Phenylobacterium zucineum HLK1: one gene and its partner. Each later gene encodes a partner of the first gene's protein in a complex. Links are inferred from orthologs where the notes say so. Each region holds a gene or a part of one and is shown on either strand. Other genes may lie near its edges.

Region 1 (5,168 bases):
CATCAGCCGCCCACGGTACTGGACCACCGCGCGGCCGTCGACGCGCTCGATCTGGTCGGCGGCGAGCTCCTCGATGCGCGAGACGGTGGCCAGCCGGGCGGCCTTCAGCGTCTCGTTGGCGGCCCGGAAGACCAGCAGCGCCTCGCGGGACGTCGAGCCCGCGCCGCCGAGGGCGTCGGCGTCGTCCTGGGCCAGGGAGCCGGTCTGGCCGGCGCCGGCCTCCAGCGAGATGCCCTTGGGGTCGAGGATCAGGATCACCGACCCGTCGCCCAGGATGGTGGCGCCGGAATAGAGCTTCAGGTGGCGCAGCACCGTGGCCACGGGCTTGACCACGATCTCCTCGGTGTCGAACACCCGGTCGACGATCACGCCGAAGGTGAAGGCGCCCACCCGGGCCACCAGGATGCAGGTCTCGTTCGACGGTTCGCCCACGGGCTCCAGGCCCAGCAGGCTCTGCAGCGAGACCAGCGGCAGCAGCCGGTCGCGCAGGCGCAGCACCGCGCTCCCGTCGATGTACTCGATGGCGTGGCCCGAGGCGCCCGAGGCGCTGACCAGCTCGACGACGGCGGACTGCGGCATGGCGAACCGCTCGCCGCAGCACTCCACGATCAGGGCCGAGACGATCGTCAGCGTCAGCGGAATGCGGATGGTGAACCGGGTCCCGCCGCCGTCGGTCGCGCCCACTTCGATGGCGCCGCCGATCTTCTCGATGTTCGTGCGCACCACGTCCATGCCGACGCCGCGTCCGGAGACGGCGGTCACCTGCGAGGCGGTCGAGAAGCCGGGCAGGAAGATCAGCTGGCGCGCGTCGGCGTCCGACATCTGCTCGGCCTGGGTCGGCGTGATCAGGCCCGAGGCGAGCGCCTTGGCGCGGATCTTCTCGGCCGAGAGCCCGCGGCCGTCGTCGGCCACCTCGATCACGATGGCGCCGCCTTCGTGCCGCGCCTGCAGGGTGATGCGTCCGGTCTCGGGCTTGCCGGCCGCGCGCCGCTCGGCGGGCGTCTCCAGCCCGTGGTCGGCGGCGTTGCGGATCATGTGGGTGAGCGGATCCTTGATCAGCTCCAGCACCTGGCGATCCAGCTCGGTCTCCTGGCCCAGCATGACGAGGTCGATGCTCTTGCCGAGGTCCTGGGCGAGGTCGCGGACCAGGCGCGGCAGCTTGGCCCAGGCGCCGCTGATCGGCTGCATGCGGGTGGTCATCACCCCTTCCTGCAGCTCGCTGGTCACCTGGTTCAGGCGATTGAGCGGGGCGGCGAAGGGGCTTTCGGGCTCCAGGCGCAGGGTCTGGATGAGCTGGTTGCGGATCAGCACCAGCTCGCTGACCACGGTCATCAGGTGTTCCAGCGCATCGACGCTGACCCGGATCGTCTGGGCGGGGCCGGCGGCCTCGCCGCCGGCGGCGGGGGGCGCGGAGCGGGCCGCCGGCGCGGTCGCAGCCACCGGCGCGGGGCTGGCCTCCAGCGCGGGCTCCGGGTCGGGCGCGGACGAGGCTTCGGGTTCGGCCTCGGCCAGCGCCGGTTCCGGGTCCGCTTCGGCCCGGGGTTCCGGGGGCGGGCAGGCGAGGCTCCGCAGGGCCGCGATGGCGGCGGCGTCCACCTCGAGGTCGGCCAGCGCCGCGGCGGCCACGTCGAACACGGCGCCCACCGCTCCAGCGTCCACGGCGCCGTCGGCGACCTGGGCCAGCGCCCGGGCCAGGGCGTCGCTCGCCTCGCCCTTGCGGGCGATCCCGCAGAGGCCGTCGCGAACCGCGGCCAGCAGCCGGTCCGTGTCGGCGCGGGCGAACAGGCCGCCCAGCCGCGCGTCGTCCCGCAGGCGGGCCAGCGACATCTCGGCCGCGGCGTCCAGCGTCGCGTCGCCGCCCAGCTGTTCGATCAGGCTGCGGGCGTCCTTCGCCGCCGGCTGCGGCGCCTCGGCCGTCGGCGCGGCGGCGGCCGGTTCATCCCCTGCGGCGGTCTCCATGACCGCCTCCAGGCGGCCGATGAGGGCGCTGTCGTCGCCTTCCGGCTCGGCGCCCGTGGACGCGAGCGCATCCACCAGCGAGCGGATCAGGTCCACCGTGTCGAGAACCGCGGAGACGGCGGTCGGCGTCACCGGCACGACGCCGTCCCGGAAGCCGCCGAGCACGTTCTCGGCCGCATGCGCGACCGTCTGCAGGCGCATCAGGCCCAGGAACCCGCACGTGCCCTTGATGGTGTGGATGAGCCGGAAGATGCCGCTCAGGGTCTCGGGGTCGTCGGGCTGCTGCTCGAAGCGCACGAGTTCGCTGTCCAGCGCTTCGAGGCCCTCCCGGGTCTCCGCGATGAAGTCGCTCACCAGATCGTCCAAAGCCGCCCCCGCTGGAATCACAGCCTTCCCGGTGTCCCAAAGCGAGGCTGAAGCGGTTAACGGAAGCCTAATCCGGAAGTAAAAGTGGCGGTGAAATGAAGATATCGCGCGGGACGCGTACCGATTTCACGTGGAAGCGCGCGAGCACCATCGGTCTAGTTCATCGATTGCGAGGCTGATGATGCGCCTGTAGAGCTGACAAATGCTCTTCAGGTGCAATTTGATAACTGAAACGGGACGGGTGCGACCCACACTTATAAGTAATGTTACCGTTTATTAGTCACTTTGCGAGACTCGTTTGCAGGACAGGCGCCCCAGTGGCGACGGCTCACAGCGAGGGACGCGGATGGCGGTCGACAAATCGATGAACGTGCTGGTGGTCGACGACTACAAGACGATGATCCGGATCATGCGCGGCCTGCTGGAGCAGCTCGGCTTCCGGAACGTCGACGACGCCACCGACGGCCCGACCGCGCTCGAGAAGATCAAGCACAAGGACTACGGGCTGATCCTGTCGGACTGGAACATGCAGCCCATGACCGGCTACGACCTGCTGAAGGCCGTCCGCGCCGAGCCGCGGACGAAGGACGTGCCGTTCGTGATGGTCACGGCCGAGGCCAAGACCGAGAACGTCATCGCCGCCCGCCAGGCCGGCGTGAACAACTACATCATCAAGCCCTTCAACCTCGCGGTGTTGAAGCAGAAGCTCACGACCGTCTTCGGGGAGCTCTGACATGGCGGAGGCCGAGGCGCGCGCGATCATCGCCAACGTCCGCCGCGAGATCGAGGAGGCCGCCGACGCCATGCTGGCCGCCGCCGAGAAGGGTCTGAAGGACGTGCAGGCGGCGCGCGACGGCGACGCCTCGGCGCTCGACGGCCTGGAGCGGATGCTCTGCGCCATCCTCGAGGCCTGCGCCTTCCAGGACCTGACGGGCCAGCGGCTCGCCAAGCTGGACGCGATGATCGGCGATGTCGCCCTCGGCCGGTCGGAAGGCGACCCCCTGTTGAACGGCCCGGCCCTGGCGGGCGAGGGGCTGGACCAGGCCGCGGCCGACGCCCTGATGGATTTCGACAAGCCCTAAGGACCGGACCCCCGCAGGCGGATGAATGAGGATGCTGTCGTCGTCGACTCGCCTGGATCTGCGGAAGGCCAAGGTCCTGCTGGTGGACGACAATCCCCAGTCGCTGGAGCTGATGAGCCAGGTGCTCGTGGGCTTCCGGGTGGGGCGGATCGCCACCTGCCGTTCGGCCGAGGAGGCGCGCGAGACGGTCGCCGCGGTCGCCTACGACCTGATCATCATCGACGGGGAGATGCCTGAGGAGGACGGGATCTCGCTGGCCCGGCACATCCGCAGCCAGCGCGAGGCGCCGAACTTCACGGCCCCGATCGTGGTGGTCAGCGGCCACACGCCGGTCGAGAAGGTGACCACCGCCCGCGACGCCGGCGCGAACTTCGTGGTCAAGAAGCCGATCGCGCCCGGCGTGCTGCTCAGCCGCATCGAATGGCTGGCCCGCAACTCGCGCCAGTTCGTCACCACCCAGTCCTATTGCGGACCCGACCGCCGGTTCAAGAACCAGCCCCTCCCGGGCGACGTCGCCGAGCGGCGGTCGGACGCGATCGCGCTGACCGCCAACCCTGAACGGGCCATGTCCCAGGACGAGGTCGATTCGCTTTTTGGCTAGGAGCCGCCGATGACCGTGGCCCGCATCTTCACGCCCGAGAACCGGCTGGCGAAGATCCTCGAGGCGATCCAGGCGCCGACGGCGGCCGAGCTGATCGCCGACGCCGAGAGCCGCGTCGAGGCGCTGGGGGACGCGATCCGGACCTACGTCGCCGAGAAGCTGGAGGAGATCCGCGCCTTCGCCGAGCAGAGCGAGGACGTGCTCTTCGCCGAGTGCCGGACCCTGGGCGAGACGGCGATGAACGTCGCCGAGGTGGCCGGCGCGGCGGGCCTCGAGGCCGTGGGCGAGGTGGCGCGGGGGATCAGCGCCATGGTCGACAACCTGATCTCCAGCGGCGTCTGGCACACCGACGCCCTGCGCCTGCATCTCGACGCGCTGGCCCTGGTCAACGCCTCGGGCGGCGGGATGACGCCCGAGAACGAGGTGATCCTGATGCGCCTGCGGGGCATGCGCGAGGCGGTGGGCGTGGTCGAGTAGACCGCCCCGGGCCGCCTAGTGCAGCCGGAACTCGGCGCCGATGGCCTTGAGCTCGGCCGGCCGGATCAGCTTCTGGTGGCCGACCGTCACCTTGAACAGCGGGCCCTCCAGGCTGGTCTCCCAGAAGCCCAGGAACTTCTTCAGCACCGGGAATTCCGGGAAGACGTCGTAGTCCTGCCAAATGTAGCTCTGCAGCAGGGCCGGATGGTCGGGCAGCCGGTAGAGGATCTCCGCCGTGGTCAGCCCATAGCCTTCGAGCTGCTTCCGGAATTCGGGCGACGCTTGCATCACGCGACCTCGTCACTGTGGATCCGAGCGCCGGCGCATCGCCGTGCGCACCACGAGGATATGCGTGATTCTGGTGAAAGTTCCGCTAATTCAAATTGTTAGCACTCAGCATACGGAGCTGCTGCCAAGCGCTCAGGGCCGGAACAGCCGCGGCTCCAGCCTGACCCTGACCGGGGCGTCCAGCGGCCGCCAGCCGTGCTGCCGGATCACGTCGTTGCTCTCGACCGCCCGCCGGCCGTCCGCCAGCGACCAGGTGATGTGATAGGTCGAGCCGTCGGGCCGGTCGGTGGTCCCGGCGATGCGCACCACCATCGCCTGCACGCCCCGGCCGTCGTCGGCCTCGCCGACGATCTCGCCGGACGTTTCGGTCGGCAGCGCGGGCTCCGTCGGCTCGA
Region 2 (5,405 bases), 160 kb from region 1 along the record:
CTCCTCGAAGTAGATCACCACGTTGCGGCAGAAGATCGCCTGATAGGTCCGGCGCATCGGCCAGTCGCCCATCAGGTTCAGCTCGTTGAAGGTCACCAGCCGGCGCAGGGGGTCGGCCACGACCCAGCGGTCGCCCTGCTGGCGGAACCAGCGGCTGCGCAGGTCGCCGGGGATCTGCAGCATGCTGGAGGAGCCGTAGGCGCCTTCCCGGGCCCGGGCCAGGACATGGGTGTCGATGTCAGTGGCCAGGACGCGCACGTCCAGCTCCGCCGCCTCGGGCAGCAGCGAGAGGATGGTGAGTGCGATGGAGTAGGGCTCCTCGCCGCTGGAGCAGCCGGCCGACCAGATCCGCACCTGTCCGCCCCGCTTGGCCTCCTGCAGCAGCGGCGGCAGGACCACGGTCTTCAGGTGTTCGAAGTGGTGCGGCTCGCGGAAGAAGCGGGTGACGTTGGTGGTCAGGGCCGCGATCATCTGCTGGCGCTCGTCGGCGCCGCCGGCGCCGGCGACCAGCGCGCAATAGTCCCGGAAGCTCTCCAGCCCCAGGCTGCGCAGCCGCTTGGCCAGCCGCGAGTAGACCAGCGTGGCCTTGGACTCCGACAGCGCGATCCCCGCCTCGTCGTGCAGGATGGCGGCGATGCGCTGGAAGTCCTCGGCCTGGAACACGAATTCCCCGTCGACCAGGCGCCCGCCGTTCTTGGCGGAGGTCGCGGGCGGCGCTGTCGTCACGCGGCGCACTCCAGGTCATCCGTCGGCAGCAGGCCGGTGAGCGAGATGAAGCTCACCATGCGCCCGTCGATCGCCAGCAGGCCGCGGACCGAGGCCCGCGCCAGGTCCGAGCCCACCTCGGGCGTCGGCTGGATCATGTCGTCGGTGATGGTGAGGATGTCGGAGACCGCGTCCACGAGCAGGCCCATCACCTGCTTCTCCACCTGGGCGACGATGATCACGTGCCGGGCGGTGGGATCGGCCGCCCCCAGGCCCAGGCGCGCGCCCAGGTCCAGGATCGGCAGCACGGCGCCGCGAAGGTTGATCACGCCGCGCACGAAGGGCGGCGCTTCGGGGATGGCGGTGGCGGGGGTCCAGCCGCGGATCTCGCGGACGTCCATGATGTCCACGCAGAATTCCTGCGCCCCGATGCGGAACGAGATCAGTTCGCGGCGGGCGCCGGCGATGTTGGCGACGTCGGTCATGATGGGGGTCATCCTGCCTGGAGGAGCCGAGTCGTGTCGGCGTTGCGGGAAGCTGCGACGAGGGTGTCCACGTCGAGGATGAGGGCGACGCGGCCGTCGCCCAGGATGGTGGCCGCGGCGATGCCCGGCACGCGGCGGTAGTTCGCCTCCAGGCTCTTGATGACGACCTGGCGCTGGCCCTGGATGGCCTCGACCAGCAGCACCGAGCGGGCGCCGCCCTCGCCCTCGATCAGCAGGGCCACGCCCTGGTCGGCCTCGATCTGCTGGGGCCGGTAGCGGAGGGCCGAGCCCACGTCCACGAGCGGCACGTAGGCGCCGCGGATCGAGATCACCCGGCCGCCGCCCGTCGTCGGGTGCACGTCGCCGCGCCGCGGCTGCAGCGTCTCGACGATGGCGCTCAGCGGCACGACCAGGGTCTGGCCGCCGGCCGAGACCACCATCCCGTCGAGCACGGCCAGGGTCAGCGGCAGGCTGAGGATGAAGGTGGAGCCTTCGCCCGGGCGGGAAGTGATCGAGATGCGCCCGCCCAGCTCCTGGATCGAGCGCTTCACCACGTCCATCCCGACGCCGCGGCCCGAGATGTCGGAGACCGAGTCGGCCGTCGAGAAGCCTGGCATGAAGATCAGGTTGTCGACCTCTTCGTCGGTGAGCTGGGCGTCCGGAGCGATCAGGCCCTTTTCGATGGCGATCGCCTTCACCCGCGCGCGGTTGATGCCGGCGCCATCGTCGGCGACCTCGATCACGATGCGGCCCGAGCGGTGCAGGGCCGACAGGCGCACCACGCCCTCGGCGGGCTTGCCGGCCGCCGCGCGGGCCTCGGGCTTCTCCAGCCCGTGGTCGATGGCGTTGCGGATCATGTGGGTGAGCGGATCGGTCAGGCGCTCGATGACGGTCTTGTCGACCTCGGTGCCCTCGCCTTCCATCACCAGCCGGACCTGCTTGCCGGTGGCGCTGGCCACCTCGCGGACGAGACGCGGCATCCGCTGGAAGACGGACTTCACCGGCTGGGCCCGGATGGCCATCACGCTGTCCTGGATCTCGCGGGTGAGCTGCTCCAGCTCGTCCAAAGCCACGGCCACGTTGGTGTCGCGGATCAGGCCCGCCTCGCTGACGCGCTGGGCCATCATCGCCTGGTTGATCACCAGCTCGCCGACAAGGTCGATGAGCCGGTCCACCCGCTCCAGGTCCACGCGAATGGTGGGGCTGGCGGCGTTGGCCGGGCCCGCCGGCTTGGCCTGGGCGCCCTTCGCCTCGGCCGGCCGGGCGGGCTCCGCCGGGGCGGTCTCCGGCGCAGCGTCCTTCGGAGCCTCGGCGGCCTCGGGCGCGGGCGGCGCGCCGACCTCGGCTTCGACGGCCTCCTGGGCCTTGCTGATCAGCGCGGCGATGTCGAGCTCGGGGTCCGGGGCCGGCGCGCCGTCGGGATCCGGCTCCGGCGCCTCGCCGTCGGTTCCGGCCGTGACCGTCACCTCGCAGTCGCTCTCGACGAACTCGAACACCTCCATGACCTCGTCCCGGGCGGCGGATCCGCGCAGGCGCACGGTCCAGGCCAGGTAGGCGCCTTCGGGGTCGAGGTGCGGCAGCAGCGGCAGGTCGCTCTGGTCGAGCTCGACCTCCACCTCGCCCAGCCGCGCGAGCTCGCGCAGCAGCAGGACGGTGTCGTTGGCCTTCTTGTAGAGTTCGGCGCGCGGCTTGAAGCGCACGGTCCAGCCCGAGGGCTCGGCCGCCGCAGCCGGCGCGGGCGCCTCGGCGGGCAGCGCGATCTGGACCGGCTGGAAGTCGAAGTCGCCCATGCCGTCGTCGTCGTCCGCGGCCCCCACGTCGGCGCCCGTGAACGCCGACAGCTCGGCGGCCACCGCGTCGCAGTGGGCCGGGTCGACCTCGCCGCCATCGCGGGCGGCGCGCACTAGGTCGGTGAGCACGTCGGCGGCGCGCAGCAGGGCGGCCACGATCTCGGGTCCCGCCGCCAGGCGGCCGGCGCGCAGCTCGTCCAGGGTGGTCTCGAACACGTGGGCGAAGCGGACTAGGTCGTCGAGACCGAACGCCCCGGCTCCGCCCTTCACCGAGTGCACCGCGCGGAAGACCGCGTTGACGGTCTCCTCGCCGCCGTCCCCGTCCTGCATGGCGAGCAGGCCGGTCTCCAGCTCGGCGAGCTGTTCCTCGCACTCCTGGAAGAACGTGGCGCGGATTTCCTGCATGGGGTCCATGGACGCGTCCCTCGGCTCTAGGCGGCCACGCGCCGGATCGCCGCGACCAGCTTGTCGGGGCTGAACGGCTTCACGATCCAGCCGCTGGCGCCGGCCTCGCGGGCCCGCAGCTTCTTCTCGGGCGAGGATTCGGTGGACAGCACGAGGATCGGGATCGCCCGGTGCACCGGGCTCGCCCGCACGCCGGCGATGAAGCCGTAGCCGTCCAGTCGCGGCATGTTGATGTCGGTGACGATGACGTCGGGGGCGCCCTCGCGCAGCACCTCCAGCCCGTGCTCGCCGTCCTCGGCCTGGAGGACGTTGAAGCCGGCGTCGGTCAGGGCCATCCGCAGCATGTCGCGCATGGTCCGGGAGTCGTCCACGGTCAGGATCGTCTTGCTCATCGGCTGAGCTCCGGAATGGGGAAGGTCTGTTCGGCGGGCGCGCCGAGGAGCTCGAGCGCGGCCACCATCTCGGCCGACGGCTCGCTGAGGCCGAAGCCCAGGCCGTCCGCCTCCCAGGTCGCGCGGGCCGAGAGCAGCACCTGCAGGCACTGGGCGCCCAGCCGCTGGACGGCCGAGCCGTCCAGCGTCACCGGCCGGCCCCGCAGTCCGGTCAGCTCGTCGGCGAGCGGCGCGGCGGCGTTGAGATCCAGCACGGGCGGCAGCCGCAGGGCGGCCGGCGCATTGTCGTCGTCACCGGCCATGGCCTAGAACTCCTCCCAGTTGTCGGCCTCGGCGAGAGGCTGCGGCTTCAGGGCGGCGCCGCCGCCGCGGGCGTGGGTGGAGACGGTCTTCATCGCGGTCCGCGGCGCAGGCGCGCGGGGCGTCGCGGCCGGCGACTGCACGGCGGCCTCGCCGACGCTGAACCGGCCGATCAGCCGCGCCAGCTCCTCGGCCTCGCTGGAGAGGCTGTGGCTGGCGGCGGTCGATTGCTCGACCATCGCCGCGTTCTGCTGGGTGAGCTGGTCCATCTGGTTGACGGCCGTGTTCACCTGGTTGAGGCCGGTGGCCTGCTCCTGGGCTGAGGCGGCGATCTCCGAGACCACGTTGTTGATGTCGGCGACCTGGGCGACGATCCGGTTCAGGGCCTCGCCCGCCTCGCCGACCAGGCTGACGCCCGAGCCGACCTGCTGGGTGGAGGCCGAGATCAGGGTCTTGATCTCCTTGGCCGCGTCGGCCGAGCGCTGGGCCAGGGCCCGAACCTCGGAGGCGACGACCGCGAAGCCCTTGCCGGCGTCGCCGGCGCGGGCGGCTTCCACCCCCGCGTTCAGGGCCAGCAGGTTCGTCTGGAAGGCGATCTCGTCGATCACGCCGATGATCTGGCTGATCTGCTGGGCCGACTTCTCGATCTCGCTCATCGCCGCGACGGCCTGGCGGACGATCTCGCCCGACTGCTCGCCGTCGGATTTGGCGGTCGAGACCACGTCGCGGGCATGGTGGGCCCCTTCGGCGGTCTTGCGGACCGTGGCGGTGATCTCATCCAGCGCCGCGGCCGTCTCTTCCAGGCTCGCGGCCTGCTGCTCGGTGCGCTTGGACAGGTCGTCGGCCGCCTGGCTGATCTCGCCCGAGCCCGAGCGCAGGCCCTGGGTCGCGGCGGTGATGACCTTCATGGTCTCCTGCAGCTGGTCCATGGCGCCGTTGAAGTCGGTCTTCAGCTGCTCGGCCTTGGGCGCGAAAGCAGCGGTGATCCGGTAGGTCAGGTCCCCCGACGCGAGCCTGGAGAGGCCCTCGGCGAGCGAGGAGATGGCGACCGCGTCGGCGGCGGCCTCCTCGGCCTTCTGGCGCTCGCGCTCGGCGCGTTCGGCCTCGGCCTGGCGGCGCTGTTCGGCCGCCTCGGCCTCGAGCCGGAGCTTCTCGATGGCGGCGTCCTTGAACACCTGCACCGCGCCGGCCATCTGGCCGATCTCGTCGCTGCGGTCGGCGGCGGGGATCTCCACCGAGTTGTCGCCCTCGGCGAGCCGGCGCATGGCGGCGGTCATCGCCACCACCGGCGCGGCCACGGTGCGCGCCAGCAGGAAGCCGGCGGCCAG

Evidence for each region. The genes of interacting proteins can lie anywhere in the genome.
Region 2: the proteins of PHZ_RS17905 (region 1) and PHZ_RS18700 are in contact, whole or in part, in a solved structure (PDB 1A0O), measured with the Escherichia coli proteins. The link is inferred for Phenylobacterium zucineum HLK1 from one-to-one orthologs.

What each region holds. Positions count from the first base shown.
Region 1 is NC_011144.1:3,660,364-3,665,531, reverse strand. Bases 1,614-4,364 are described here. They hold PHZ_RS17905 (response regulator), read left to right. Parts: upstream 1,614-2,671; coding sequence 2,672-3,058; downstream 3,059-4,364. Other genes in these bases: PHZ_RS17890 (hypothetical protein), read left to right, coding at 4,018-4,364; PHZ_RS17895 (response regulator), read left to right, coding at 3,433-4,008; PHZ_RS17900 (hypothetical protein), read left to right, coding at 3,060-3,407; PHZ_RS17910 (chemotaxis protein CheW), read right to left, coding at 1,614-2,313. Outside these bases: more of PHZ_RS17910, read right to left, coding at 1-1,613; more of PHZ_RS17890, read left to right, coding at 4,365-4,485; PHZ_RS17885 (usg protein), read right to left, coding at 4,501-4,773; PHZ_RS17880 (hypothetical protein), read right to left, coding at 4,906-5,168. UniProt on the Escherichia coli protein: Involved in the transmission of sensory signals from the chemoreceptors to the flagellar motors.
Region 2 is NC_011144.1:3,823,221-3,828,625, forward strand. Bases 797-3,784 are described here. They hold PHZ_RS18700 (chemotaxis protein CheA), read right to left. Parts: upstream 3,395-3,784; coding sequence 1,199-3,394; downstream 797-1,198. Other genes in these bases: PHZ_RS18695 (chemotaxis protein CheW), read right to left, coding at 797-1,190; PHZ_RS18705 (response regulator), read right to left, coding at 3,412-3,777; PHZ_RS18710 (STAS domain-containing protein), read right to left, coding at 3,774-3,784. In the rest of the region: PHZ_RS18690 (CheR family methyltransferase), read right to left, coding at 1-735; more of PHZ_RS18695, read right to left, coding at 723-796; more of PHZ_RS18710, read right to left, coding at 3,785-4,079; PHZ_RS18715 (methyl-accepting chemotaxis protein), read right to left, coding at 4,083-5,405. UniProt on the Escherichia coli protein: Involved in the transmission of sensory signals from the chemoreceptors to the flagellar motors. CheA is autophosphorylated; it can transfer its phosphate group to either CheB or CheY.